DNA from 4 places in the Paenibacillus sp. J53TS2 genome. Region 2 is predicted to be linked to each of the others. Evidence: riboswitches for the same ligand, from Rfam matches in the RefSeq annotation. Region 2 holds a riboswitch; each other region holds the start of a gene.
The links. Region 2 has a riboswitch for cyclic di-AMP ahead of KJS42_RS14995 (hypothetical protein). Riboswitches for the same ligand answer to the same signal wherever they lie in the genome.
Positions count from the first base shown of each region.

Region 1 (7,561 bases), on a different contig from region 2:
CCGAGTATCCGTTAGGTCGGCAATACCGGGATTGGGCAGGGCTGCTGAACCGGACAATAGCGTCAATTTCGGATCAGGTCTTTCTGGTCACTGCCGGAATCCCCATCGAATTGAAAAGCCGGGAGTATCGCTTATGACCGAATCGAAACGCGATATTAATCCCCGGAGTGCCAAGTCCGGCGTCCTGCAACCGTTGCTGGCCGCATTCCAATTCCTGTCCCGCTTCCCGGTTCGGGCCGAACTGGAATTTACGCCGGACCTGTTGCGACGCAGCACCACTTATTATCCGCTTGTGGGAGCGGCGATCGGCGTCGCCGTCTGGGTAGGGGGCTGGCTCGCCGCCTGGCTGCTTCCGCCGCTTCCGGCAGCCATACTCGCCTTAATCCTTTGGGTCTGGTTAACCGGAGGGCTGCATCTGGACGGTTGGATGGATACGGCTGACGGATTGCTGAGCTACCGGCCACGCGAGAAGATGCTAGAGATTATGAAAGACAGCCGGGTTGGCGCAATGGGCGTGTTGGCGTGTGTTCTCTTGCTCTTATTTAAGGCCTCGTTGTTGGCACCCCTCCTCCAAGGAGATAGGCTGACAACGGGGCTCGCGTTGCTGATGGCCCCTTTATGGAGCCGCTGGTTTATGAGCCGTGCGATGTTTCGATGGCCGAAGGCTCGGCAAGGTGAGGGATTAGCCGCGCAGTTTCACGGCTTTGGTGAGCGGGATGCCTGGGGAGGCACTATGATGGCGGTTACGCTTACGGTCATGGTGCTGCTGCTAACCCTGCTCCTGTCGCTGAGCGGAGCTGACGAAACCGCATTGCTTCGCTCGCTATTATATATCGTTGCGGCGCCTTTGATTGCCTGGGCAGCGGGCACCTGGGCGGCCCGTCGGATCAGTGCCAAACTGGGCGGTTTGACTGGGGATACATACGGTGCGCTTGGTGAAGGGCTGGAGGCTGTCCTGCTTCTGCTCGCCGTGTTGATTTTGCGGTAAGGCCTAGATGTTAATGTCATAGCAAGTCCGTGTCCCAACCGAGGTTTTGCACCATTATCCCTTAGGCTCAGGGTGCTAATAACGATAACAATACAAGGGCCCCCACCCTTAATGAAAGGGATAATCGGGCAAAGCAGCCTGCAGAGGAACAAATCTCACGATTCGGAAAGGAGTGGAGGCTAAAGTGAACAAAAGGCTTGACGAGTTTGAAGTTACTGGCGCAGATTCTGATGCCCCGGCTCCGGCCAGCGCGTTGCTGATGATCCAAGGCACGGCATCGGACGTGGGTAAAAGCGTCATCGTGACGGCATTATGCCGTATTTTCGCGCAGGACGGGCTTCATCCAGCTCCGTTTAAGTCGCAGAATATGGCTCTGAACTCCTATGTTACACCAGACGGATTCGAAATCGGTCGGGCGCAAGGAATCCAGGCGGAGGCTTGCGGGATCGACGCCACCACGGACATGAATCCGGTGTTAATCAAGCCAACGGGTGAGATGCATTCGCAAATCGTCGTTCACGGGCGTCCTTACCGGCATCTCAGCGCATCGGACTATCGCGAGGAGTTCCTGCCCCATGCCAAATCGCTGGTGGTGGAAGCGCTTGGAAGGCTGCGCGAGAAGCACGGCATCGTCGTCATGGAGGGGGCTGGCAGCCCGGCGGAAATCAACCTGAAGCAGCGGGATATCGTCAATATGAATTTGGCTGAGTGGGCGGATGCTCCGGTCATTTTGGTCGGCGATATCGACCGTGGCGGCGTATTTGCCTTTCTCGTCGGCACGTTGGAGCTGCTGGAGCCGCACGAACGAGCTCGAGTCAAAGGGTTCATGATCAACAAGTTCCGCGGCGACTTGTCCCTGCTGCAGCCCGGGCTGGATTGGCTGGAGCAGCGGACCGGGATTCCTGTGTTAGGCGTGCTCCCATTCCTGCCAGATCTGGATATTGAAGCAGAGGATTCCGTTGTTCTGGATACTTATGTCCCCCGCTCAGAGAAGGCTGCCGGTAAGGTGCTGGATATCGCGGTCATTCGTTACCCGCGAATTTCTAATTTTACCGAATTCGCACCTTTGGCTGCTGAACCGGATGTGTCACTGCGTTACGTGAGTAAACCTTCGGAACTTGGACATCCGGATGCCGTGATTTTACCGGGAACCAAGGATACGATCGGGGATTTAACATTCCTGCGGGAGCAAGGGCTGGAGGGAGCAATTTGCAGTTTGATCGAAGGGAATACCCAAGCCCAGCTTGTCGGCATTTGTGGTGGGTATCAAATGCTGGGAGAGCAATTGCATGATCCAGACGCGGTAGAATCCGGACAAGTGAGAACGGCGATAGGAATTGGTTTGCTACCTTTAACAACAACCTTCATTCCGGGCAAAAGGACCGTTCGCGTTTATGGCCAAACGATAGACAACCTGCCAGTTCCGCTGCATCTTTCGGATCGTCGATTGCCGATAGAAGGCTATGAGATCCATGCTGGCGAGACCCAATTCCTTCGGGACATCAGTCCTTTGTTTATGTTACAAGCCGAAGGGATGGAGCCAAGGCAGGGGGGAGCGGAGGACGTCCCGCATCCGGAAGGCGCAGTCCGAGCCGACGGGAGAGTGTTCGGAACGTATCTACACGGTTTGTTCCACAATGATACCTGGCGGCGCGCCTGGCTGGATGGGCTTCGTACAAGCAAAGGACTGGAACCTTTGGGCACCACTTTTGCGTCCTTCTCGCGGAAGGAGGAAGCCTTCAACCGGCTGGCTGATGTAGTCCGCAGCCATTTGCGGATGGACCTGGTCTACGAAATTTCCGGAATTCGGCCGAGCGCGGAAGAAGGTAAGCTTTGACAAATCAGGCGATTCTAAGGTAGCATGATAGTACGCTTAATTTTCGATGAGTAAAGTCGAAAAGCGGGGGAACCATTTTTTGGGGCGAATCGTTGCTAGTTTTAACGTAGGGAACCATCTTTCCCGAGCCCGTCAGCTAACCTCGTTTGCAGTGGATGGGTCATCTTAAATATGTTCAGTCATCAACTAATGACCCTGTTTATTTGAGCGGGGTCTTTTTGTGCTTCTCAAGGGATATGACCCGAGCATTCGGCGGAGTACTCGCATTCACTGCAAGGTTTCCCGCTACCGCTACTTCTTTACGCATCGATCCCATTTAAGGAGGAGATGATTATGGCAAATCCGAAGTACATCACCGACATCGCCAAGGTGAGCGAATTGTCCGAACAGGAGCGTCAGGAATTGAAACCGATTACAGACAAATTCGTCTTTCGGGTAAATGATTACTATTTGAATCTGATCGACTGGAACGATCCGGAAGACCCAATCCGCAAGCTGGTGATCCCGAATACGGGAGAGCTTAAGGAATACGGGCGTTGGGACGCTTCCGACGAGGCGACGAACTATGCGGTTCCCGGCTGTCAGCACAAATACCGGACGACCGCTCTGTTGATCGTCTCCGAGGTTTGCGGCTCCTACTGCCGCTATTGCTTCCGCAAACGCTTGTTCCGCAACGATGTGAAGGAGGCGATGTCGGATGTGACGCCCGGCATCGAGTACATCGCTCAGCATCCCGAGATCAACAACGTCTTATTGACCGGCGGTGACAGCCTGATCCTGGCTACGAGGAAGCTGCGTACTATACTCGAACAGCTGCGAGCCATTGAACATGTGAAAATCATCCGCCTCGGCTCGAAAATCCCCGTTTTTAATCCCATGCGCATTTATGAAGATCCGGAGCTGCTGGATCTGATCAGGGAATTCTCCACCGTAGACCAACGTATTTATGTCATGGCGCATATCAATCATCCGCGCGAAATGACCCCTGAGGCCAAACGAGGCTTTCAGGCGTTGCACGACGCCGGGGCTATAGTGGTCAATCAAACGCCGATCCTCAAAGGCATTAACGACGATGCGGCCGTGCTTGGCGAATTGCTGGATCGGTTGTCCTGGGCAGGCGTCACACCCTATTATTTCTTCATCAACCGGCCAGTTGCCGGAAATGCCGATTTTGTCATTCCGCTGAAAAGGGCGTACCAGCTGGTTGAGGAAGCGAAGGCCCGCACTTCGGGCCTGGGCAAGCGCGTGCGCTTGTCGATGAGTCACTCTTCGGGAAAAATCGAAATCCTCGCAATCGAAGACGGCCAGGCTTATCTCAAATATCATCAGTCGCGAGACAATGATTACGGCAAGTTCATGATTTTGCCTTGTCCGGACGAGGCTGCTTGGTTCGATGACCTGCCGGGCAACGAAGCCTACTGGAGGAAACCGGAGCGGAGGCAAGACGAAGCCGTCTCCTTCAACGAAATGTCCGTTACCGGGTAAAACAAAACGTACCCTGACCGCCGGCTCCGTAAAAGGGAGGCGGTAAGGGTACGTTTTTTTCTCTAAACTCCGGTTAAATCCGGAATTTCGCAATCGATTCTTGCAGCGACAACGCCTGTTCATGCAGCGAACGAACTGTTCGGGCGTGGCTTTCCATTTCACTGAGCTGCTGCTGCGAATATTCGGCGATTTGCTCCATATTGGCCAACGATTTAGCGGTAATATTCGCCGACTCTTCAACGGAAGCGGTCACTTCCTCGGTTCCGGCGGACACCTCCTGCGTGGATGCCGAAACGGATTGGATCGTCAAGTTGACGTTCTGAATGAGTTCCGTCAATTGTTCGAAGGCTTGTCCGGCTTGCTTCACGCGCTCGGTCCCGGAGACGATTTCCTCGCTAGCGCGCTGCATCGCGCTGACGGAATTTTCCGATTCTTCTCGAATGCTGAGCAGATTCTCCCCGATTTCCTCCATCGCCAGGCGGGATTGCTCGGCCAGCTTACGAACTTCCTCCGCTACGACAGCAAATCCTTTCCCGTGCTCGCCGGCCCGTGCGGCTTCGATCGCTGCGTTGAGGGCCAAAATATTGATTTGCTTCGTGATTTCGGTAATCGTTCCTACAACGTTCGAAATCGATTCGGAGCGATCGTTTAACGTGCGAATATGCTCGAGCGTCCGATTGGCTGCATCTTCCACGTTCTGCATTTGCATCACGGCCGTCTGCGCCAACGTATTGCCGGTGCCAGCTTCATCGGCAGCTTGTCCGATCCGTTCGGTGACTTCGCCGGACGAAGCGGCGATATGCTGCACGCCTTGCGAAATTTCTTCCATCGCCCGGGCGTTTTCAGCTGCGGCGGAGGCAATCGTGATGCTGCCAGTCTCGATTTCCCGAGTGGCCGCACCCGAACGCGAGATCAAATCCTCAAACGTTATAACCGATCGGGACAAGTCTTCCGAGCCGCCTACGACCGCGTGAGACGTTTCCATGACAGCGGCGAACATGTCCTTAAGCTGATTGGTCATTGTCCGGAAACTGCCGGCTAGTTGGGCAACTTCGTCATTTCCCTTCACCTCGACCGTTTGGCGGAAATCGCCGCCGGCCATTTTTTCCGTAATCGCCACCAGTTTCTTGATCGGTTTTGTGATTCGCGCGCTGACAAAGTATGCCGCCGCCATTCCCGCGATAATGACGAGCAGGGTGATACCGATACATATGTATAAAATCTGGTCCTTCTTCTGATCGATGAAGGTGGCGTCAAGGCCTACGGCCAACATCGCTTTGCTGCCGGGGATCGCGATAAAGGCTGTTTTGTGCGAGCCGAATTGGTCGGAATATAACTCGCTGATTTGTACCCCGCCTTTAGATGCCTCGGACATGGCCGGTTGGAGATCCAACTTGTCACCCGGTTTCATGCCGGAATTTTCGTTCGCGGCCAAAACGGCAGCGCCATCCTCTTGAATCTGGAGCAGATAAGCAGTGCTCAAATTGAAGTCCTTGGCACTTTTCGTCAAATACGTCTCCACCGTAAAACGTGAATTATCTTTCCCACTAAGTAATTGCAGGGCTTGGGTCGTATCTAGCCGCTTGAAGATATCCTGTGTACTGGTCTGCAGCACCTTGTCGAACTGCGGCAGCACATTTTGATTAATGATCCCCATTGAAATGTTATAAAAGCTGACGCTAAACAAAAGAGATGATACGACAATGATCACCGCATAGGTACTCATAAGTCTGCGGCTAATGGAGCGATTAATGACCTTGAACACGAAAATCCTCTCCGTTCCCCTTAAATAATGGATTTTATCGATGCATGTGACCGAACCTGGGGTTTCTCTTTTTTTTAACCAATGGTTCATAAGAATCATTTTATAGGAAAAAATGTCCTTTGAAAACGAAAAAGTCGTACTTTTTTTGGTTTTCGCAATAATTTTCATGAATAATGTACTAAATCTATCGGAAAAAAAGAAAAAAAGAACCTTGCGGCACATTCGCGACCGCAAGGTTTCTCAATAAAATAAGATGACATGATGTGTTAGATATAAGTTAACTGCTTGGGATATGCCGTTAGCACTTCCACGCCAATTGCGGTAACCAGAACATCATCTTCGATGCGAACTCCTCCGAGTCCTGGCACATAAACCCCTGGTTCAACGGTAAAGACGTGGCCCTCCGCCAGCAAAAATTCATTCTCCCCATGAACGGAAGGGAACTCGTGAACGTCGATCCCGAGCCCATGCCCAAGCCGGTGGATAAAATAAGGACCATAGCCGGCGGCTTCGATGACTTCGCGGGCGGCGCGATCGATGGAGGCGAAGGTGACGCCTGGCTTGATGGCGGCGATCGCCGCTTTGTTGGCGGCAAGCACAGTCTCATAAATGCGTACCAGTTCGCCGGAGAGCTCGCCGACTCCGAAGGTACGGGTGATATCCGAAGCGTAGCCGTCCGCATAAACGCCGATGTCAAACATAAGCAAATCGCCGCGTCGGATCAACCGATCGCCGGGAACCCCGTGCGGTAGGGCCGTCTTTTCACCGGACAACACCATCGAGTCAAAGGAAGGGCCGTCCGCGCCAAGCTTGCGGATTTGATACTCCACTTCGGCGACGAGTTCGCTTTCGCTCACGCCTTCCTTCACTTTCCGGAGCGATTCGCTGAGCACCTGTTCGATCAAATGTACGGCATGCTTGATTTTGCCGACCTCTCCCGAGCTTTTGCGTACCCGCATATCTCGGAGCCAAGGTCCTACATCCATATATCTGGAGAACGTAAGCTTCTCCTGCATGCGCTCAAAGTTAGCCACGGATACCTGCTCTTTCTCGAAGCCGATCGTTCCAAGCGCGCCAGTCAGCCGCTGGCTAAGGAGAGCATAAGGATCATCCGTATCGCCGTGAGTGAGAATTTCCGTAAGGTCAGCCGCTTTGCGGGCCGCTTCCTCATCGAGTGCCGGGACAACTAGGAAGGGCTCGCTTCCAGCTTGGAGGACGGCGCCGAGAAAGCGTTCATGCGGATTACTCAAAAAGCCCGTTAGGTAATACACATGCTTCGGATCTGTAATTAGCAGCGTGCTAACGCCGGATTCGCGCATTTTGCGTTCTAATTCGGTCCATTTTTCATTCATTTTGAAAAAACTTCCTTTCGTTCGATCTCTTGTTTCATTATAGGACAAAGCGAAATTTTATCAAAATGTTTACTTTTTAGATATTTTCAATAAAATAGAAAGAGGTCATATATTCAAATTTGAATAAGAACGAA
Region 1 is NZ_BOSK01000001.1:953,726-961,286, reverse strand. Features, by position in the region: gene cobU (bifunctional adenosylcobinamide kinase/adenosylcobinamide-phosphate guanylyltransferase) at 1-137, shown strand, start outside; gene cobS (adenosylcobinamide-GDP ribazoletransferase) at 134-988, shown strand; gene KJS42_RS04575 (cobyric acid synthase) at 1,248-2,825, shown strand; cyclic di-AMP (ydaO/yuaA leader) riboswitch at 2,849-2,991, shown strand; gene KJS42_RS04570 (KamA family radical SAM protein) at 3,159-4,310, shown strand; gene KJS42_RS04565 (methyl-accepting chemotaxis protein) at 4,384-6,075, opposite strand; gene KJS42_RS04560 (M24 family metallopeptidase) at 6,342-7,427, opposite strand.
Region 1: it holds a riboswitch for cyclic di-AMP, as region 2 does, so the genes downstream of both, KJS42_RS04570 (KamA family radical SAM protein) here and KJS42_RS14995 (hypothetical protein) in region 2, are expected to answer to the same signal.

Region 2 (7,561 bases):
TGCAGCTCGTAAATCGACTTTAGGATTTCTTCGGGCGATTTTCGTTTAAAGCTTTGCAAAATGCAATGCCCCCCACCGCAAAACGTAAGATCCCTGCTTGAAAATCGCTTTTCAAGCAGGGGATTGGTTATTGCGCAATTCTTTGCTGAACTTCGATATTGAGCTGCAAAACGTTCACTCCCGGTTCGCCTAAAAACCCGAGATCCCGTCCCCGGGTATGGTCTCGGACCATCCGTTCCAGTTCTTCCGCTGCGATTCCCGTGGCTTGGCTGACTCGCGGGATTTGCGCTCGGGCCGCTTCCGGACTGATCTCCGGATCAAGGCCGGAACCGGAGTTCGTGATCAAGTCGATCGGCAGCTCGTTCAACGGGACGTTCGGATTTTCTTGCTTCCATGCTTCCACCGCGTCCGTCATCCGTTGAAGCAGATCCGGGTTGGACGGCGCATAGTTTGGCGTTCCCGAGGCCCCCGCGTCATATTCGATGCTGGACACCCGACCGTGAAAAAACGAAGGATCCGTAAAGCTTTGGCCAATCAGCCGCGAGCCGACGACTTCTTGGCTTTCATTATAAATCAGGCTTCCATTTGCCTTATCCGGCATTGCCGCCTGGGCAATCCCCAGCACCGCCAACTGATACAGCAAAATTACCGCCATCAACACGACGCTGGCGCGCAGCATCATCCAAATCGTTCGCATGACTTACCATCCCTTCGAGAAATATCAAATCCATAAGTGGACAAGCATATCGATGATTTTGATCCCCGCAAACGGAGCAATCACGCCGCCTACTCCGTAAATGAACAGATTGCGCGCCAGCAGCTTGGAGGAACTCATCGGCTTGTAAGCAATCCCTTTCATGGCGAGCGGGATCAACAGCGGAATAATGATCGCATTAAAAATCAACGCCGAAATGATCGCCGAATCGGGAGAACCCAGCCGCATGACATTGAGAACCCCCATCTCGGGGATCGCCAGCATAAACATGGCCGGGATAATCGCAAAATACTTGGCAACGTCATTGGCGATGCTGAACGTGGTTAAGGCGCCGCGGGTCATCAGCAGCTGTTTGCCGATCGACACGACCTCGATGATCTTCGACGGGTCGGAGTCCAGATCGACCATATTGGCTGCTTCCTTCGCGGCTACGGTGCCGCTGTTCATGGCGATTCCGACATCCGCTTGGGCCAGCGCCGGGGCATCGTTCGTCCCGTCGCCCGTCATCGCCACAAGCTTTCCTTCGGCTTGCTCCTTACGGATGACAGCGATCTTATCCTCCGGCTTGCTCTCCGCGATATAGCCGTCCACGCCGGCCTCCCGCGCGATCGTCGCTGCCGTAAGCGGGTTATCGCCCGTGCACATGATCGTTTTAATCCCCATCTCCCGCATCTGTTCGAACCGCTCCCGCATCCCGGGTTTCACGGTATCCTTCAAATAAATCAGACCGTAGACGAAGTGATCGACCGCTACCGCTAATGGAGTGCCCCCCGCCGTCGCAATCGCATCGCTGTTTAGATCTAGATCGTCGGGGATTTGCCCGCCTTGGGCGATGACCCATTTCTTGACGGCATCCACCGCCCCTTTCCGTACCTTCCGGCCGTCCCTCAAATCGATGCCGCTCATCCGGGTTTCCGCTTTGAAATCAATGAATTCCCCGCCGTCCGCAAGGGCAGCGTCATAACCCAAGCCTTGTTTTCTCATCAACTCCAACACCGAACGCCCCTCCGGCGTATCATCCTTGACGGAACTGATCGCCGCCCAGGCGGAGACATCCGCCAGGCCTGCCCCGCCAACCGGCACAAATTCGCTGGCCATCCGGTTCCCGTACGTGATCGTCCCGGTTTTATCCAATATAATCGTATTGATGTCCCCGGCCGCTTCGACGGCTTTCCCGGACATCGCCAGGACGTTGAATTGCGTTACGCGATCCATTCCCGCAATCCCGATGGCCGACAGCAAGCCGCCGATGGTCGTTGGTATCAAGCAAACCAGCAAGGCGATCAATATGGGGACTTCGATCCGGATACCCAGGTAATTCCCAAAGAACGGCAGCGTGACCACCACGATCAAGAAGATCAAGGTCAAGCTAATCAAAACGGTATTCAATGCGATTTCGTTCGGCGTCTTTTGGCGTTTCGCCCCTTCGACCAACGAGATCATCCGGTCGAGGAAGGACTCGCCGGGGTCACTGGAGATCCTCACCTTGATTTGGTCGCTGATCACCTTCGTGCCGCCGGTTACGGAACTGAAGTCTCCGCCGGCCTCCTTGATCACCGGCGCCGATTCGCCGGTGATGGCCGACTCGTCGACAGAAGCCAGTCCCTCCACCACTTCGCCGTCCCCCGGAATCATTTCGCTTTGGGAAACGATGACGAGATCTCCTTTGCGCAGCTCGGTCGAAGGAACTTGCTTCACTTGCTGGCCCACGAGTTTATTGGCCGTGATTTCTTTCTTCGTTTGTTTAAGCGAATCCGCTTGTGCCTTGCCGCGCCCCTCCGCGAGAGCCTCCGCGAAATTCGCGAACAGCACGGTCACGAGCAAAATCAGCGATACCGTCAAATTGAACCCGCGCGACACCCCGCCACCGAAGGCATCGGGCACAAATATCAATATCAACGTGATGAGAAATCCGAGTTCGACCACGAACATGATCGGGTTACGGACCATCAGCCTTGGATCCAGCTTCATAAACGATTCCTTGACCGCATGACTGACGATCGTGCGAGATAACATCGTTTTCTTGTTACGCATGTCCGTTCCACTCCTTCTTTCTTTCAACCTATGGCAGTAAAGTCAGATGCTCGGCGATCGGCCCCAATACGAGAGCCGGGAAGTAAGTCAACGCGCCGACGAGGATCACAATGATGAGAAAGACGCCGCCGAACAGAGCCGTATCCGTACGGAACGTGCCGCTCGTGACGGGTACCGATTTCTTGGCGGCCAAGGAGCCCGCCACCGCCAGCAAGACGACGATCGAGAAATAGCGGCCCAAGAACATCACGACGCCCGTGGCGATGTTCCAGAACGGCGTATTATCGCCAAGCCCTTCGAAACCCGAGCCGTTGTTGTTCGCGGACGAAGTAAATTCATACATCGCTTGCGTTAAGCCGTGGAAACCGGAATTGGATATCGTATCCGGGTAAGCCAACAAAGCCAGAGCGGTGGGTGCCAGTATCAGGAACGGGGTAACCAGCAAATTAACGGCGATCAGCTTCATCTCTTTGCCTTCGAGCTTCTTGCCGAGAAATTCCGGCGTGCGCCCAACCATCAGACCGGACAAGAACACCGCAATCATCGCATACATCAACACGTTCATGATTCCGACGCCCGCTCCGCCGAAGACCGTATTCAGCATCATGTTCGCCAGCGGAACCAGCCCGCCGATCGGCGTCAGCGTATCGTGCATCGTATTGACCGCTCCCGTCTCCGTCGCGGTTGTGACCGTCGCGAACAAGGCCGACTGGGCTAGGCCAAAACGAACCTCCTTGCCCTCCATGCTGCCTTGGCCATGCGCGATGCCAAGGGCGTTGAATGCCGGATTGCCGGCGCTTTCGGCCGAAAGCAATACGCCAAGCATGACGATGAACATCATCAGCATCGATACGAACAACACCCGGCCTTGTTTGGCATTCCCGACCATTTTCCCATAAGCGAAAGGAAGGGAAGTCCCGATCAGCATCATCAATAGGATTTGCAGCATATTGCTGAATCCCCCCGGATTTTCAAACGGATGGGCCGAGTTCACGCCCACGAATCCGCCGCCGTTGTTGCCGAACTGCTTAATCGACAAGAACGAGGCAATCGGCCCCCGGGCGATAGGTTGCTCTGTCCCCTGAAGGGTATGGGCGATCGCCGTTGATGCCATAGTTTGCGGTACGCCCAACGCTACGAATATTAAAGCCGAAATGAACGATACCGGCAGCAGAACCCGGGTGATCGCACGAACCAGATCCACGAAGAAATTGCCGATCGGTTTGCCGGCCAAGCCGCGAATAAATGCCATCGCCGCGGCGACGCCGGTCGCCGTCGAAGTGAACATCATGAATACGATCCCGATCATCTGCGAAAGGTAAGACAGTCCGCTTTCCCCGCTGTAATGCTGCAGATCCGTATTGGTCATGAAGGCAATCACCGTATTGAAGGCGAGCGTCGGCTCCATGTTTGAAACCCCGCTCGGATTCAGCGGCAGGAACCCTTGCAGCCGAAAAATCAGATAGACGATCAGCATCATCGCCAAATTACTCAGCACCGCGGATAAAGCATACTTCTTCCAGGACTGATTCTCCTGACGGATGCCGCTGGCATGGAATATTACTCTTTCAACAGGTCCGAACCACCGGTCCAGACCGTTCTTTTCATAGTCAAACGCTTTGGCCAAGTATAGACCGGCCGGTCTGGCGACGATTACCGCAAGGCCCAAAGTAACGAGTATGGCAATCCAACTGTAGATAGTCACGTCTTATCCCTCCGAAAGGCAAATGTTAAAACTTCTCCGGGTTCAGCAGCGCATACCCCAAATAAACAAAAACCGCCACGATTAAGATGCCAAGTCCCCACATCATCACTGATCTCCACCCTCCGAAATCGCTTTGGAAGCCCAAGTTGCCAGACCTGCCATCATGCAAACCATAACGATAATTAAGCCGATCATGAAAATGTCCATCATCGTCGATCGGATCCTCCTTTACTCATTGTGCAGAATAAACGATACGTCTTTTCCCTTCGTATAAATCACATAATTAGCGCCAAGCTTTTTATAAACCGCGCCAGGATGCATCTTTTGCGTAATGACATAAATCGGCTTCGACGTCCATGGACGGCAGAATTGCAAATATCGGCAGGTTAGTGTCAGAGATTCTTCGAAGATATACACCGTCCCGATGGGGATATCAGGTACGACCTTGTTTTTGCGTTTAGTAGTATCCACTAGAATGACGTGCTCTATCCCACGGTCTATCGCCTCCTGGCGGCTTCTATCATTGTTGACCATCAGTGCAAACGGGATTTCGCGGTACTTCATCGTTCTGATGAAATCTACCGCCAATGGATTCGTATGCGTCACCAGCGCGTATTCAAAAGTGCCCACTTCTTGTATTCCTCCTGATTCAGAAATTAGGCATCAAAAAAGAAGCCTGGGAAGAGGGAATCTTCGCGGGCTTCCAGCATGAATGTATTCTATGCTTTAGGAATCGCGCCATAAGGTTTCCTCTCTCGTTTGCACTTACGAGGTTAGCTGACGGGCTCGGGCGCGAGAGACGCCCTACCTCGCGATACGCAACTATCGCCAGGATTCGCCCCATAGGCGGTAAGCGCGACCTGCGCTCCGCCCGTATGGGTCCCCCGTTCCTTCGCATCGGAAGGATTCAGTGTGATGCAAACAGATTGTTAATTTTCTTCTATATTGTCAATGTAACGCTTTCTTCCCTTTCATGAATAGGCATAAGAAAACCACAGAGGATATCCCTGTGGCTCGCCATGACAAGTCCATCATCCTCTCTCCCTACGCTGACGAGGTTAGCTGTCGGATTCGGGCGGTGAGAGTCGCCCTACTCCTGCGGCATAGGCTTGCCGCAGGAGATTCACCCCGGACCGTTCCGCCGACTCTCACATCGGCAGCGATCATTGGGTCCCCCGTTTTCCTGATCGGAAATTAAGCGATACAGATTGTTTTATTAGAATCATTTCATGAGTCGAATATTACGCTTGCGCTTGTTCTTTGTAAAGCTGGACCGAATGCAAATTTGAGATAAAAAACCTTATAATTTCGTCATTTTTAGCGTTTTCAAGGGATAAAAAACGTCTTTCTCTACGATTACCTCTACCGCAGACCCTTACTTGAAATCCGGCTAGGACTTGTCCTCCGCCCCTTTCTTTGCTACGATTTTGCGCAGATAAACTAAGCTTGAACAACGAGGAGGAGATTACATGAAACAAACGAACGCATCCGGCCTGATGCCGCTGCCGCTAAACCTGAACTTGCCGAATGGGAACCAGATGCCGGTCCATGCGGTTCTGTTATGGGGGACCGATCATCTCGTCCTCGTTGACACCGGGGTTCCCGGTCAATTGGACGTGATTCGCAAAGGGTTGGAGCAAGGAGGGTTCTCCCTGGAACAGTTGACGCATGTGATCATCACGCATCAAGACAGGGATCATATCGGTAGCTTGCCGGAGCTGGTCCAGGCGAAGGCGGGGAAATTGGAAGTGTTGGCCCATGAAACGGGGATTCCTTACCTAGCAGGGGAAATTCCGCTGATTAAAAGCGGAATCACCGCCGAACCGGTCGTAGTGGATACGGCGCTTCACGATGGCGACGAGCTGCCGTTTGGCGGCGGCCTGCAAATATTGCATACCCCGGGGCACACGCCGGATCATATCAGCTTGTATCATGCTTCCAGCAAAACGTTGATCAGCGGGGACGTGCTCGTCTCGAGCGGCGGCAAGGTGTTGCCGCCCGATCCGAAGTTCACGCCGGATTACGCCCAGGCCCTTCTATCGGTCGAAAAATTGGCCGCCCTGGATGTGGAAACGGTAATTACCTACCATGGCGGCGTATGTACCGGGGCGATCAAGGAACGGCTGAAGGAAATCGCTGCGGGGAATTAAGCATAGCAGTCCCGGCCAACCGGTTAAATATCGCCTACCGGCGTAAATCCACCCAGCCAATTTAATTCGCTGTCTTCCATGAATCGCGAGGGCCAGCTTCGTCCATCCTCACCCCAATCGGCGAACGTGCGGACCGACTGGTAAAACGCTTCGATATGCTCGGCCGTTGGTTCCTGCAGCATCCGTTCGATCAGCGGCAGGAAGCCTTCGGGCCGATCCGGAGCTTGTTCCAGAACATGAAGAAACCACTTATGGTACGGATACAGCATTTCATTATGCGCTAAGATCAGTCTTCCGCCGAACAAAACCAAGTTATTGACGGCATGTCGCAATAGATAGAGGTTGTCATGCTTGAAGGCTTCGGCGGAATACCATTTCCACGCTTCGAACTGGGCCAAGAAACGGGAGATATTCTCCTGCTTACGTTCTGCCGGATAGCGAACGATATCTGCCAGCAATTCCTCCACTCCCGCGATGTTTGAAAAAGCGAGGATCGCCCCTTCAAATGCAAAACGGGCCGGCTCGCTCCCTTTCTCGGCCACCTGCTTCATGAATCTGCAAGAGATATATTTCCCGTCCACGTAACCGGACTCATAGTCCGTCGATTCATTTTCCCAATACGTCGTCTCTCCGGTGCTTACCCGCCGGGCATAATCCTCCTCGGATACCACGATCATCACGTCTACATCCGAGGACGGTTTCGCGAATCCGTGGGCAATCGAACCGGAAACCAGTAAGGCCAGAATATCCTCCCGGGTGGCGAGCTTGGCCTTTAGTTTCTCGATCGACTTGGCATGATGTGCGTACATTCCTTATTCCCTTCCTTCTCTTGAAACCGACTTATTGCCGGTCCCTTTCATTTAAGCTAATACTCGGTCGCCCCGCGTATTTGGGCGTGAAATAACGAGAAATTCCACCGCTTCGTCCGATCGGTTCATGGCCTGATGCGGGGTGTTC
Region 2 is NZ_BOSK01000006.1:175,972-183,532, reverse strand. Features, by position in the region: gene KJS42_RS15025 (histidine kinase) at 1-59, opposite strand, end outside; gene kdpC (potassium-transporting ATPase subunit KdpC) at 128-697, opposite strand; gene kdpB (potassium-transporting ATPase subunit KdpB) at 722-2,749, opposite strand; gene kdpA (potassium-transporting ATPase subunit KdpA) at 2,778-4,448, opposite strand; gene kdpF (K(+)-transporting ATPase subunit F) at 4,480-4,557, opposite strand; gene KJS42_RS14995 (hypothetical protein) at 4,683-5,084, opposite strand; cyclic di-AMP (ydaO/yuaA leader) riboswitch at 5,202-5,377, opposite strand; cyclic di-AMP (ydaO/yuaA leader) riboswitch at 5,486-5,665, opposite strand; gene KJS42_RS14990 (MBL fold metallo-hydrolase) at 5,924-6,604, shown strand; gene KJS42_RS14985 (nucleotidyltransferase domain-containing protein) at 6,628-7,413, opposite strand; gene KJS42_RS14980 (cupin domain-containing protein) at 7,465-7,561, opposite strand, start outside.

Region 3 (7,561 bases), on a different contig from region 2:
CGGTATCGATCAAGATGGCCAAGGATCAGAGCTTGTCGCTGAATCCAACCAAAATCTCCGGATTATGCGGTCGATTGATGTGTTGCCTGAAGTTTGAGCATGATAACTACGAAAGCACCAAAGAAGAGCTTCCATCCGTAGGTAAAATCGTCGTCACTTCGCTGGGAGACGGCAAGGTCGTCGGACTCAACGCCGGCACCCGCACCGTGCATGTACAGCTGTTTGAAATCGGGAAAGTGAAGGAGCTTCCGCTGGACGATGTCGTCCTGAAATAAGGAGTTTCTTTTACGATAGATTCTAGAGATGACTCTGGGGTGGGAACTTGGAGAACAAGGACATATTCACAAGTATGCAGGCGTTGGAAACGCAAATGGGAAAAGTTCACGGCGATTTGGGCAGCCTCAAGCTGGAGGTCAAGAAGCTGGTGGAAGAGAACCAGCGGCTACGCCTCGAAAATGAACAACTGCGCAAAATCTTAAAGCGAGAAAGCGCGGAAGGGCCATTGTCCATACCCGTGGCGGAGAGAGCCGATATTCCGGCTCTGACCGGCAAGGAAGCAATGGATGTCGTGGGTGAAGGCTACGACAATTTGGCGCGCCTTTATCATGAGGGCTTCCATATTTGCAATGTTTATTATGGGCATCTGCGCACGGAAGGCGATTGCCTGTTCTGCTTGTCGTTTTTGAATAAATAATGAACCGTGGGGGTGTCCCTACGGTTTTTTTAAATTTGTGTTGAAAAAGGATGGGTATCGAAGTCCATGAACCAAGTACCGATTTATGAGCAGGAACGTGTAGACGACTTGCTGACGCATGAGCTACATATCATTCAAAGCGATGAAGTGTTTAGCTTCTCCATGGATGCCGTATTGTTAGCCCGGTTTGCCCCGGTGCCGAAGGTTGGCAAAATTCTCGATCTGTGTACCGGCAACGGGGTCATCCCGCTGCTGCTCTCCACCCGGACAGAAGCGGAGATCGAAGGGATTGAGATTCAGCCGCGGCTTGCAGATATGGCTCGTCGCAGCGTGGAAATGAACGGGCTCTCGCAGCGGATCCTCATTCGTGAAGGAGATTTGCGCGAGCTGGTTAAGGTGACGGGTCATGGAGTTTACGATGCCATCACCGTGAACCCGCCGTATATGCCGGTGACGACGGGCGAGGTAAAGCTTAATGCTCATCAAGCAATCGCCCGACATGAGATTCACTGCAGTCTGGAAGAAGTGGCTGCTGCCGCGATGCGCTTGGTACGGCCCGGCGGTAAGGTGTCGATGGTGCACAAACCCCAGCGCTTGGGCGAAATTGTCACGGTGTTGCGCCAGTACCGACTAGAACCGAAGGTGATCCGTTTCGTACATCCAAGGGCCGGAGCGGAAGCGAATATGGTACTGATTGAAGCACTGCGGGACGGGAAACCGGACCTGCGGGTGCTGCCGCCGTTGATCGTTTATAATGAAAATGGGGCATACTGCGAAGAAATCATGAATATCTATTACGGGCCAAAAGAGGGTAGAGTATGAACGTTCAAGTACAGAAGAGCTTTGAAACATCACCGGGCGGAAGGGGCGAAGCGGGCAGCGGCAAGTTGTTCCTTGTAGGCACCCCGATCGGGAATTTAGAGGATATGACCTACCGAGCTGTCCGTACCCTGCAAGAGGCGGACATCATCGCAGCGGAGGATACAAGGCAGACGCGAAAGCTGTTAACTCATTTCGAAATCTCCCCGGGAAAATTGCTAAGCTATCATGAGCATAATAAGGTTGCTAGTGGCCCAGAACTGATACGCTTTATAATAGAAGGAAAAAATTTGGCGCTTGTGAGCGACGCCGGTTTGCCGGCCATTTCCGATCCCGGAAGCGATCTGGTGAAGCTTGCGTTGGCGGCGGGAATTTCCGTCGTACCGGTGCCGGGAGCCAATGCGGCTTTATCGGCACTCATCGTTTCCGGTCTGCCGACCGAACGATTTACGTTTCTCGGCTTTTTGCCTAGAGACCACAAGGAGCGAGATCTGTTACTGAAGTCGTTGGAAGATCAGGAAGGGACGATGCTGATGTACGAGTCGCCGCATCGGCTGATCAAAACGATGGAGTCCCTGCTCGAGGTTTGGGGGAATCGTCGAATCGTCTTAGCGAGAGAACTGACCAAGCGTTATGAGGAAATGGCACGGGGGACGATTCAGGATTGCCTGGTTTGGCTGCAGGAATATCCGCCGCTAGGCGAATATTGCCTTGTCGTCGAGGGGGCACATCCCGACCAGGTGAAGGAGAAACGTGACGCCTGGTGGCAACCGCTTACGGTGGAGGAGCATGTCCGGCATTACGAAACGGAAGGAGGGATGACGCGAAAGGATGCGATGAAGAAAACGGCCGCAGATCGGGGCGTGGCGAAGCGAGATATTTATAATCAACTGATCTAGATCTCCACATCTCTCCGAAAATAGACATTATTAACCAAAATGCCGAAAAAAAAGGGGCCTTCGCTAGGCTGGGTTCAAGCCTAGGAAGGCGCCAAGGAGATATGAAAAAGGTTAGAATTAACAGTTTCAGTAAATCTATTATATACTATAATTCTTAATTTGTCACAGGGGTAGGAAGCTCAGTAATGCATTCGTGACAAACAATTTTGCCTTTGAAGTAGGTCACGTTCTCAGCATTACCGCAGAAGATGCAAGCTGGCTCATATTTCTTGAGCATGATCCGTTCACCGTCTACATAAATTTCGAGCGCGTCTTTTTCACCGATCCCCAGAGTGCGGCGCAATTCGATCGGGATTACGACACGACCCAATTCGTCTACTTTTCTTACGATACCTGTGGATTTCATCATATTGATGATTGCCCCTCTCACTATAAATTGGAATTGTCATTATTCGACATGATTCTATCTTTTATGATTTTTATAATACCAACCATTGCCAGATTAGTCAACCTATTTATGGTATAGTTCAATATTATTTCTAAATTACAGGGATACATAACTCCGAGAACCGTTATGAAGTCTAGCAAGTTACTAATACTTTATGATTCGACATTTTGGAAATCGTTAATTTGACAAACATCGACATTATTCGACATAACCCGTCGTCATCAGTCAGAATTCCGCTTTTGGTCTCGCATTTATGAAGAAAAAGGAGTGTTGACCCATGCATCGTCGGCTTAGCGAAGAGAAAGTGTTCAAAGATCCCGTACATAATTATATTCATGTACAGGACGAAGTGATCTGGTCGCTCATAAATACGCCGGAGTTTCAACGCCTTCGTCGGATCCGTCAGCTAGGCACGTCTTATTTGACGTTTCATGGCGCCGAGCACAGCCGATTCTCGCATTCGCTTGGTGTTTATGAGATTACCCGCCGAATCATTTCGCAGTTTGAACGGAGCGGGTACGCCGATTGGCCTCAAGGAGATAAATTGGTGGCATTGTGCGCGGCGTTGCTTCACGATTTGGGACACGGGCCGTTCTCCCATTCTATAGAAGAAGCATTCCAGATGCATCACGAAGATTGGACATGTAAAATTTTGCTGGGCGATACGGAAGTTAGTGCCATTTTGCGCGAGGTTGCCCCGGATTTTCCGGAGAAAGTGGCTGCCGTGATCCGCAAGGATTACGAGAATCCGATTGTGGTCAATTTAGTCTCGAGCCCCCTCGATGCGGATCGAATGGATTATTTGCTGAGGGATGCGTATTTTACCGGTGTGAACTACGGTACGATTGATATGGACCGGATTCTGCGGATGCTTCGACCTTTTCAGGGGCGGGTGGTCGTAAAGGAATCAGGCATGCACGCGGTGGAAGACTATTTGATGTCCAGGTATCAGATGTATTGGCAGATTTATTTTCACCCGGTAACGCGGAGCTCGGAGATTATTCTCCGGCAAATTTTGCGCCGAGCTAAGGAATTGTACCAGAACGGGTATTCCTTTGGTTTCCTGCCGCATCCGCTTCCGGATCTATTTGAAGGTAACATCGGGGTCGCTGACTATTTGCAGTTGGACGAAGCTTTGATGCAAACGGCGTTCATGCAGTGGACGAGGGAGTCAGATGAGTTATTACGCGATTTGTGCTCCCGGTTTTTGAATCGCAAATTGTATAAATATGTAGAATTGGACACACCGGAGCTGGAAATGCTGGAGGAGATTCGGGAGTCCTTTACGCGCGTCGGACTGCATCCCGAATATGACATGGAAATTGATTTTCCGACCGATCTGCCGTATGATGTGTTCCGTCCGGATGAGGGGTTCCGTCAGAAGCAAATCTTGCTCTTGGACCGTCAGGAACGGGTACGGGAAATTTCTGAAGTGTCGGATATCGTTCGGTCGATTAGCGGATTACATCGAGGCAAAACGCATTTGTACTATCCGGATAATAAATTGTGTGCTGTAATGGATCGGTTGCCCCAGAAGGTAGCCCGCATATTCGAGCAACGGAATTAGGAGGATGACGATTCGAGATGTTATTTGATACGCATACGCATTTGGATGCTCCCCAATTTGACGAGGATCGCGAGGAAGTGATTGCACGCGCCGTGGAGCAAGGGGTCACGAGGATGATAAACATCGGATTTAACCGGGAAACCATCCCGTCGACCATGAAATTGGCGGAGTCGTATGACTTCATTTATGCGGCTGTTGGCTGGCATCCGCAGGATGCCATTACGATGCAAGAAGGGGATTTGGACTGGATCGCTGAATTATGTAAACATGACAAAGTCGTAGCGATCGGTGAAATCGGGCTGGACTATTACTGGGACACGTCCCCAAAAGAAGTGCAGCATGACGTATTCCGCAAGCAAATTGGACTAGCTCGCAGTCTGGGGATGCCGATTTCCATCCATAATCGCGATGCCCATGAGGATGTGGTCCGCATTCTCCGCGAGGAGAAAGCAAACGAGGTTGGGGGTGTCATGCACTCGTTCTCTGGTAGTTGGGAAATTGCCAAAATGTGTCTGGATTTGGGATTTCATTTGTCGTTTGGCGGACCGATTACGTTTAAAAATGCAAAACAGCCCAAAGAAGTGCTGACCAAGACGCCAATGGATCGTTTATTAATCGAAACGGATTCCCCTTATTTAACACCACACCCATATCGTGGGAAGAGAAATGAGTCTGCGCATGTCCGCCTGGTTGCGGAAATGGCTGCCGAGCTCAAAGGGGTTACTTTTGAGGAAATCGCCGAAATTACGACCCGAAATGCAATGGAACGATTTGGAATCTCGAGGATTTAAGAGTAAATCGGATGAAAAAAAGAGGATTTCGGGAAGATTAATGCTTTTTAACCGTTAAAACCGAGATCATTACATTTTTTTAACCATTTTTTTAAAAAAACGTGGTTGATTCGTCCTTTACAACATGCATCGAAACAGGATAGAATTTTTTCAGTATCGATTTAGTGCGTTCTGGATGGACAAATTGAACGATACTTGGTTCCATGAACCAGTCTCGCTGAATCTCCTTCACGGAGAACGGGGGAACCGATACAGGCAGCGGTTGGCGGCAAGCCTCTCGCGTCGGTATTTGATTTCTTTCCAGGGTCTATGGGGTGAATTCGAGGTCATTGCGCCATGAGCGAATGAACTGAGAAAGGGCGGCTCTCTTTCGCCCGAACCCGACAGCTAACCTCGTAAGCGTATAAGAGAGGTCACTCGTGCAGCTATTACACCAAGACATTCAGGAAGCCACGAAGGAGTTCCTCTAACTCTTTCTTTGGGCTTCTTTTGTTTTGAATAAAAGTAATAGGGTCATCATACTGTTGGTAAACAGGAGGTGACGTACGCAAGAAGACTGGATCAGGATGCAAAATGGCTTGGTATTTCAATAAGAGTCAAAAAGTCAGGTTTTCAGCACCGAGAAGGTTGGATGAAACTAGGGACTGAGTAGCGGAGCGTACATAGGGGTACGTGAGCAACGGAAGGCCCGGGTGAATTCAAGATTCGATGTCGAATCAACTTCTTGATTTACTTCGTGATCAAAAGATGACTTTTTTGACAACCATAGTCGTTTTGTAAAAAGTAACTGTAGTCACGTCAATCGTTATCATGCATCGACCTAGACGGCGGGACTATGAAGGAGGACGGAAGAAATGGGCATTTTCCGCAAAGAGGAGACCCATGAATCACGCTCATCCAGCATGTCTTACGCAATGCGATGGAAGCATGAGAATTTACGTCAGATTGCGCTCGTCGGCGTTCTGACCATCGCGGTATTCATCATCATCCTAATCTGGCTGTTTGGCCAGGCACATAAAGAAGTGTCCCTGATTGTGGACGGCAGCGTCCAATCGGTGGAGACGAATAAATCCAGCGTAGCCCATCTGCTGGAGGAGCAATCGATTCAACTCAGCGCGAAGGATTCCGTATCGCTTCCGCTGGACAGCTCGCTTAAGAACGGTGACCGCATTGTCATCGTACGCGCAAAGCCGGTAAACGTGAGCGTGGACGGCATGAAAAAGGTTCACTTCACAACACAAAGCAAAGTAGAAGGCGTATTGTCCGAGATCGGCGTCACATTGGACCAAGATGACAAGGTCTCACCGACACTGGACAGTAAAGTTACTGCGAACCTGGACGTCAAGATTGTTCGGGTGAGTAAGCAAACGGTGCAGACGAAGGAGACCGTGCCTTTTAGCGTGGTCAAAACGTCGGACGCCAATCTGCTGAAAGGCACGACGAAGGTCGTTCAGCAAGGCAATGCCGGATTGGTCATTCACAACATTGAGAAAACTTACGAGGACGGAAAGTTCGTGACAAAGCGATGGCTCGGCAAAGAGGTCACTAAAAAGGCCCAGCCGAAGGTTGTTGCCGTCGGCACGAAGAAGCCAACCGCCGTTCTGTCGGCCAGCATTAACCGTACCGCAAATGCGGTGAACATTAGCGGGTTGACGACCAAAGGCGGCGTCTCTTTTGAATATAAAAAGATACTTAAAAACGTCACGTTGACCGCCTATTCGGCGGAAGAAGACGGGATTGGCACCCGCACGGCCTCCGGTACCCGCGTGACCGAAGGCAGAACAATCGCGGTTGATAAGGACGTCGTTCCACTCGGTTGGTGGGTATACATCGAGGGGATCGGCTTCCGTAAGGCGGAGGATACCGGCGGGGCTATTGATGGGAACAAGATGGATGTTTATTACGATACCCTGAAGGATGCGAAGAACTTCGGCCGGAAGAAGGGGCGTACCGTTTACGTCATCGGCCCGACGAAGCCGGAATTGAATTAACTCTCGACTCTCTTTGTTTTACAATGCAGAGGGAATGAGATAGTATTAGGATGATGAATAAGACAGTGGATTAGAAGAGGATGTTATCCTCTTCTTTTTGTTATTCTTGCAAGGAAGTTCAAAAAGTCGACTTTTTGAACATCATTAATAACAAAAAAGATAAGCTAGAGCACGAAGGGAAGAATAGATACCATGATCAAAGAGGTTATCGTGGTGGAGGGCCGTGATGACACCGTGGCCATCAAGCGAGCCGTGGAGGCGGATACGATTGAGACCGGCGGTTCGGCCATCGGGGAAGTGACGCTCAAGAAGATCGCTTTGGCTCAGGAGCGCCGAGGGGTAATTATTTTTA
Region 3 is NZ_BOSK01000016.1:9,467-17,027, forward strand. Features, by position in the region: gene KJS42_RS21735 (PSP1 domain-containing protein) at 1-275, shown strand, start outside; gene yabA (DNA replication initiation control protein YabA) at 323-694, shown strand; gene KJS42_RS21745 (tRNA1(Val) (adenine(37)-N6)-methyltransferase) at 761-1,516, shown strand; gene rsmI (16S rRNA (cytidine(1402)-2'-O)-methyltransferase) at 1,513-2,412, shown strand; gene KJS42_RS21755 (AbrB/MazE/SpoVT family DNA-binding domain-containing protein) at 2,567-2,821, opposite strand; gene KJS42_RS21760 (HD domain-containing protein) at 3,138-4,427, shown strand; gene KJS42_RS21765 (TatD family hydrolase) at 4,445-5,218, shown strand; cyclic di-AMP (ydaO/yuaA leader) riboswitch at 5,424-5,635, shown strand; gene KJS42_RS21770 (resuscitation-promoting factor) at 6,073-7,209, shown strand; gene rnmV (ribonuclease M5) at 7,402-7,561, shown strand, end outside.
Region 3: it holds a riboswitch for cyclic di-AMP, as region 2 does, so the genes downstream of both, KJS42_RS21770 (resuscitation-promoting factor) here and KJS42_RS14995 (hypothetical protein) in region 2, are expected to answer to the same signal.

Region 4 (7,561 bases), on a different contig from region 2:
GGGCGGAAGACCGTACAGTTCTACGCCGACGACGTTCACGATTTCGCCTGGTCGGCTTCACCGAATTTCATCTATGCGGAAGAGCCGTTCTCATCCGCGGAGGTTCCGGGCGTGCGGATTAAGCTATATCTTGATCCCACCCACAAGGACCTGAAAGAACGTTACTTCTATGCCGCCAAGGTGGCGCTGGCCAACTACAGCAAATGGTATGGCCGCTACCCTTACTCCACGCTGACGGTCGTCGTACCGCCGGCCAACGGCAACGGTGCAGGCGGCATGGAATATCCGACCCTGGTGACGGCGTTCGGAGCTGCCAGTGATTCTCCCAGCTACGACGAGCTGGAGCGGACGGTCATCCATGAAATCGCTCACCAGTTTTTCTACGGGATGATCGCCAACAATGAGTTCGAGGAAGCCTGGCTAGACGAGGCCTTTGCATCCTATGCGGAGGATAAGCTGATGGAACAGGAATTCGGGATCGCCCCGAATCTTCCGATCCAATCCGCCTTGATTACCTCCCCGGCTTCGCTGACTCAAAACGCCTGGAAGTACGGCTCCGGTGACGGTTACGCCAAAAACGCGTATTATCGCGGCAAGCTGATCCTGCTTGATATCGAGCGGCAAGTCGGCAGTAAGACCATGAAGCGGATTCTGAGCACCTATAGTCATAAATACCGGTTCAAGCACCCGACAACGGCTGACTTCCAGCGGGTCGTTGAGCAAGTGACCAGCCGGAGCTGGAAGTCTTATTTTCAACAATACGTCTATGACGGAAAAATGGCTGATTTTGCGGTAGACCGAATTCAAGTCACTCCGGTCGTCCAGGGGGAGAACCGCCTGTACGAATCGAGTGTGATCTTCTCCCGCAAAGGGGCGACGCATCCGAAGGTCCCACTGCTGTTCACTTTCACAGACGGACACACCACTCGCAAGCAATGGAACGGAGAAGACGCCCGCATCGAGATCAAGCTGCAATATAAAGCGCCGTTGGCCTGGGTCCAAATCGATCCGGATTACACCTTAACGGTGGAGAACTTGCATATCAACAACTACTTAAAAGCGGAAGTTCCGAATTCCACGCTATCCCGCTCCAACATGAGCGTCACCAAGCTGCTTGAGGCGATTCTCGGAACGTTTCTGTGGTAAGGCCGGCTCGATGAGTAAAGTTTTGTTAATTCACCTCTAAAGGAGGGAAAGAAATGAGTTTCGTTCGTTTGGGGTGGACCGCCCTAAAAAGCCAATTTCCCTCAGTCATCATCTTGTTCCTGTATCAACTGTTATGGGGATTGTTCCTCTACCGATTGGTCGATACGGCGGTGACGGCACTGTTGCAAAGATACCCTGACCCGCCGCCCACCGCGCTGTCGCGAATTCTGTTCCTGTTGGAGGGGCAGATCAATTTATGGAGCAATCCGGATGTCCGGCTGTATTGCTGGCTGTTGGCGGGGATGGCGGTGCTGCGCATGATTTTAACTCCTCTGATTCAGGCCGGGATTTTCTACGGATTCACCCCGTCCGAAAGTCGGAGCCCGGGCTTCCCACTCTTCCGGGGAATGAAAGAATTCGGCAAGCCGGTAATCCTGTTTTATGCGCTGGAGCTTATGTTAACGTTGCTACCGGCCTTCTGGATTGTGCCGAAGCTAATATCCCTTTGGCCAGGACTGGCGGGGGTTGAAACACCCACCACAACCTGGCTGGTCGGGCTCGGCTTAATTCTAGGCTGGTTTATCTATGGCTGGCTCATCCGACAATGCCTGCTGTTTGCCCAATTCGGCTATTTGTTCAAAGCTGGCGTCTGGAACTCCCTGCTGATGTGCTTTCGGAGCCTCCTGCAAGCCGTCTCGATCTCTGCCATTCTCGGGTCTTTCGGACTAATTCTCTTTTTCCTGTTCGGGACAGCTTCTTGGTTTTGGACCGGTATGCTTGCCCTCATTCTGCAGCAGACGTATCCTCTTTTTCGCAGCACATTCAAAGTTTGGAAGATGGCCTCTCAATTTCATCTTTGGCAGTCAAAAACACAAAAAAGTTAAAATTTTTTTACTCCCCCAACCCCCAGAAAAATCAAGGCCTTCGCCAATTGGCGGAGGCCTTGAGTCCTATTTCGCCTCTTAATCTTGTGAATTAACCATTGCCAAAAGATGCCTGGTTTTGTTACAATAACAGCAACGCAATTTCAGTAACAGTTTTGTAATTATTTTTGTCATCTTTGGCAGGAGAATGACGCCAGATGTCGAATATGTAAATTCAGGTGTGAAATCAAAGCCGAATTCCCTTCGCCAGGGAAACGGGGGAACCACTTTGGGTGAATTGATCTCGCTTTAGAGGGATCATAGGGAACCTTCAACCGAATCCTTAAGCTAACCTCGTAGGCATTGGAAGGAGCATAACTTCTTGAAAAAGCGTTTGACTGTAGCAGCAGTAAGTTTTGCATTGCTTTTCACCATTGGAACTGGTAGCGTTTTCGCCGATTCCAAACTGGACACCGTAATCGACGGCGCGCTTGGAAGCGACTACGTTTCCGGCGGAACCACCACAGCCGGTTTCGACTGTTCCGGATTTACCATGTACGTCTTCTCTAAAATCGGCATCAAGCTGCCTCACCAATCCGGATCCCAATACAAAATGGGAACCGCCGTTGAGAAAAGCGAATTGATCGCCGGCGATCTGGTCTTCTTCAATACTTCCGGTAAAGGCATTTCTCATGTCGGCATCTACGTCGGCGACGGCAAATTTGCTCATGCTTCCTCCTCCAAGGGCGTAGTCATCAGCAAATTAAGCGATAAGTATTACGTCGAGCGTTACGTTGGAGCCAAACGGATCATGAGCAACGACAAGTATGAAGATGTGACCGGTGAAGTTGCTGAGCACGATGATGTTCAATAAGTAAAACCACGAAGCCCGTGGGGATGTTGATAACAACGTCTCTGCGGGTTTTTTCTTTCCCCTCGCTCCGCTCCTTAGGAACCATTACCCACGAAATCCTTCGTCAAAACAGGCCAAAAGAAGCCTTTTTCCCTACAAACTTGTCAACTCTGGACGCCTTTGGTAAAATGAAAAACGTAAATAGTAACAACTTTGTAATGATTCTTGTAACTGTTCTTGTGCAGCATCTTGGGTGCAACCTACAATAAAATGCCGAATTCCCAGGCACCCGGGAAACGGGGGACCCACCAAAGGGTGAATTGATCTGCTTCGTGATGGAAAGAAGCCTTTTTGAACTGCCTTTCCAATCAAGGTTAAATAGTCAGGTTTGGAGCACCGAGAAGGTTGGATGAAGCTAGGGGCTGAGCAGCGCAGCGTAGCTGAAAGCTACGTGAGCAGCGGAAGGCCCGGCTGAAATCAAGATTCGATGCCGAATCCTCATCTTGAGCTGCTTCGTGATCTGAAGATAACTATTTAACCTACCTCTATAGTGAGATCATAGGGAACCTTCAACCGAATCCATAAGCTAACCTCGTAGGCCTTGGAAGGAGTATGACATCTTGAGAAAGACTTTGACAGCAGCGGTAACGAGTTTGGCCCTTCTGTTCACCTTGGGGGCAGGGAGCGCCTTTGCCGACGCGGAAGCCACGGAAACAACGCCGCTAGCCAGTATCGTAGATTCCGTATACGGGACGCCTTATAAATTTGGGGGCACCACGACAACGGGATTCGATTGCTCCGGTTTTACCCGGTATGTGTTCAGCCAAATGGGCATCAAGCTCGCGCGCGTGTCGGCCGCCCAATATAAGCAAGGGACGCCGGTATCGAAGAAAGAACTCCAAGCAGGTGACCTCGTTTTCTTCAAAACCACGGGGACCGGCAAGGTATCGCATGTCGGTGTTTACGTTGGCGAAGGGGAATTCGCCCACGCGTCCTCATCCAAAGGCATCCGCATCGACAAGTTAAGCAACAGCTACTACCAGAACCGCTACGTTGGCGCGAAGCGTGTTCTCAGTAAATACGGTTATTCTGTTTACGCTACGGAATCCTGATCACCCGGGATTCGTCAAGTTCATTGTCTCTCGCCGCAAGCCGCGTTTCCGACTCGGAACAGCTTGCGGTCTTTTTATGTTCGTGGCCTTATCTATATAACGAGACGTCCGGCAAAAAGGTTACCGGAAAGTTGGAAATCCGCTGAAAATCCATGAATTCCCTCCTATCGGCAAAGGCCTTTACAAGCTGCGTAAATCCGGCTATTGTGAGGGTAATAGAAGAAACTACGACGGATTTACCTCTACCAAAGGAGGGGCAATATGGATCAAGCGAAGTCTACGTTTCGAATCGTGCCAATGGAAGAACCGCATGGCGCGGAAATTTGCACTTGGCGTTACGATTCCCCTTACGATATTTACAGCTGGCTGCCCTGGGATCAAATGAAAGCGCTCGATGTAGAGTTTGGGAATCCGGCAATCCGTGCCGAGCAGTATGTCTCCGTGTTGAATGAAGCCGGCGAGCTGGCGGGCTTTGCCCAATACTTCCCGATGGAGGGGGTGACCCGGCTCGGCATCGGCATGAAGCCTGATCTTTGCGGTCATGGACTAGGCAAACTCTTCGTAAGAACCATCGTAGAGGAAGCCCGGCACCGCAAACCGGACAATCAAATCGACCTTGAGGTGCTCACCTGGAACACCCGAGCGATTCGGGCCTATCAAAAGGCCGGATTCGTCATTACCGACCTTTACGAGAAGATGACGCCCGGCGGGGTGTCCAAACCGTTTTACTGCATGGTGCACAAGGGGCTGCCTGAATAAGGGCGAGCCCCTTTATACACCTCACTTCGAGCAACGCAATGAGATAAGACACATATTTCCGGCGAATGTAATTATTTTTGTTCCTAATTTTGACACAAAGACTATGATCGAACCGCGTGTTCCGTTATAATGGATAGGTAGCATACATAGGAGGGGCGATTGGAATGCAAAAGTGGATCATGAGCGGTTTGTTCGTCATCGCAGGCGCTTTAGCCCTGGTATTGATGTTTACCTTGCCAAGCCGGGAACAGGCCGAGCAAGAAGCCAAACCGCAATTGCCTGAAATCACAATGAATGCGGAACAAGCTGAAGCCACCGTCAAAGCGAATTGCATTTCCTGTCATGGCGATACGCTGCAAGGCGGAGCAGGCCCGAATCTGCAGAAGATCGGCTCGCAATTGTCCGCGGACCAACTCTACTCGATTATCACCAAAGGAAAGGGCGGCATGATGCCTTCGTTCAAGGATCGCTTGAAAGAAGAGGAAATCGCCAACGTCGCCATGTGGCTTGCGGAGAAAAAATAAAGGCATTCAAAAAGCACGCCCGCCGGGAAACTTATGTTCCCGGCGGGCGTTTTTTCCCCATACCTATCCGTTCTTATGCCTAGTCAATCAATCTCACGAGCGCATCTTCTCGAAGGCCTCGTTGTATTGCTGCGCCTCTTTGATGTCAACGGCCGTAATGCCACCGTCCTCCCACGAGGTCAGACGGAGCGTTACCGTTTTATAGTCAATCGTGATAAAGGGATGGTGGTTAAACGCCTCCGAGATCGCCGCGACCTCATCGACAAACGCGATTCCCTTCATAAAGTTGGTGAACGTGTATTTGCGGAAAATCCATCGTCCTTCTTCAAGCTCCCAGCCATCCAATTTTTCCAAATGCGCTTCTACTTCTTGCGGTGTAAACGGCATTATTCTTCCTCCCCGTTCTCTTCAAGAACTCCTGTATATGTAAGCATCCCCGTCACGCACCAGGATCTGAAGTTGATTTGTCCTAGCCCCGTCTCCATTTATTGTATTCTCCAACCCATACCTTCATGCGTACCGGCCACTGATGGACCTAGCAGCGATGGAACTAAAGGTTCAAATCAAGGAAACTGAAGTCAGTTCTGCATCTCCGATAAGAAAATTAATGCGGTGGCCCTCAGGATCATAGATCACGATCGCACTCCCTACCTCAATCATGGGCTCCGTACCGAGCCCAAAGAACAAATCTTCGGCCAGTGCTTCGAGCACCTCGTTCCGATCTGCGTCGGATAATACTTCCCACTCCGAAGGCTCCATTTCGAAGAAAAGATAACTATCTTGAATCCGGCCAACCGCGTTCGTCAAATCAGCCAAAATAAATTCATAATCTCTGCCGTGTTTTACGCCCACTGCGATATCCTCCCTTTCGGCCTCTCCATTCCGGCCGTATTCTTATTATACCGGAAAAAACCACTTAAAAAAAAAGGGAAATCTGTCGATAAAATAGTTAATCGTTTCAGACTGTGCAGGAACGCCTCTTTCCGCAAGGATGCGGGGAGGCCAGGAAAGGGTTCAATTTCTCTCAAGGACGAGGTGTACAATGGAAATTTCAACAATTATTGGTTTGATTCTCGGATTTGTCGCCCTTATTTTAGGGATGTTTCTGAAAGGCGCGCCGATCGAAAGTCTGGTTTCTAACCCAGCAGCCTTTGTCATTATATTTGTCGGGACGGCGGCCACGCTCTTCATGGCCTTCCCAATGTCGGAAATGAAGAAATTCCCGACATTGCTCAAATTGACAGTCGCCAAGCCGAAAATGATTAGCAAAGCGGAATTAATCACCCTGTTCATGGAATGGGCGACGATTACCCGCCGTGAGGGCCTGCTGGCTCTGGAAGCGAAGGTCGAAGAGATCAATGATGACTTTTTGCGTGGCGGCATGCGGATGATCATCGACGGTAACGACCAAGAGTTCGTGCAAGACGTGCTGACAGAGGATATCGCTGCTACGGAAGAGCGTCATAAAGCCGGTGCATTGATGTTTTCTCAAGCAGGGATGTACGCGCCAACGCTAGGGGTACTCGGCGCCGTGGTGGGCCTGATTGCCGCCCTGTCCGATATGAGTGACATCGAGAAGCTATCGCATGCGATTTCGGGCGCTTTTATTGCCACCGTATTTGGTATCTTCACCGGTTACGTATTATGGCATCCGATTTCCAATAAATTAAAACGTCTGTCCAAGAAGGAAATGGAAGTTCGATTGATGATGGTGGAAGGCCTGCTGTCGATTCAATCCGGCGTATCCACGATCGCGATTCAACAGAAGCTTGCCGTGTTCTTAACCCCTGCCGAACGAGCGGAAATTCTAGAAAAGGGGGCGGGTGAGGGTGAGCAAAAAGAATAAGCATCAGGATCACGAAGAACATAACGACGAGAGCTGGCTGCTTCCTTACTCCGACTTGATGACGCTCCTGCTCGCCTTGTTCATTGTCTTGTTCGGAATGAGTACCGTCGATGCCCAGAAATTCCAGGAGATGAGCGAAGCGTTTCAAAGCGTGCTGACCGGCGGATCAGGAGTTCTGGATCAAAACGCCATGTCCAGCAACACCAAGACATCCAACAGCGACAGTGAATTACCGAAGCCCTCCTCGGACGGCTTGATGACCAAGAAGAACGAACTGAAGCGGCAGGAACAGCAAAACCTAGAGGCTTTGAAAAAACAGCTTGATACCTATATCAAAGAAAACGGTTTGACCGACGACCTGGAGACCAAGCTGAATCAATCCCAACTGATGATCACGATCAGCGACAAAGCGCTTTTCGCTTCCGGGGAAGCCGTGGTCAAGCCGGAAGCCCGTCAGT
Region 4 is NZ_BOSK01000018.1:26,314-33,874, forward strand. Features, by position in the region: gene KJS42_RS22605 (M1 family metallopeptidase) at 1-1,146, shown strand, start outside; gene KJS42_RS22610 (hypothetical protein) at 1,200-2,030, shown strand; cyclic di-AMP (ydaO/yuaA leader) riboswitch at 2,251-2,387, shown strand; gene KJS42_RS22615 (C40 family peptidase) at 2,392-2,883, shown strand; gene KJS42_RS22620 (C40 family peptidase) at 3,483-3,974, shown strand; gene KJS42_RS22625 (GNAT family N-acetyltransferase) at 4,236-4,733, shown strand; gene KJS42_RS22630 (c-type cytochrome) at 4,898-5,257, shown strand; gene KJS42_RS22635 (4a-hydroxytetrahydrobiopterin dehydratase) at 5,351-5,644, opposite strand; gene KJS42_RS22640 (hypothetical protein) at 5,816-6,109, opposite strand; gene motA (flagellar motor stator protein MotA) at 6,300-7,103, shown strand; gene motB (flagellar motor protein MotB) at 7,087-7,561, shown strand, end outside.
Region 4: it holds a riboswitch for cyclic di-AMP, as region 2 does, so the genes downstream of both, KJS42_RS22615 (C40 family peptidase) here and KJS42_RS14995 (hypothetical protein) in region 2, are expected to answer to the same signal.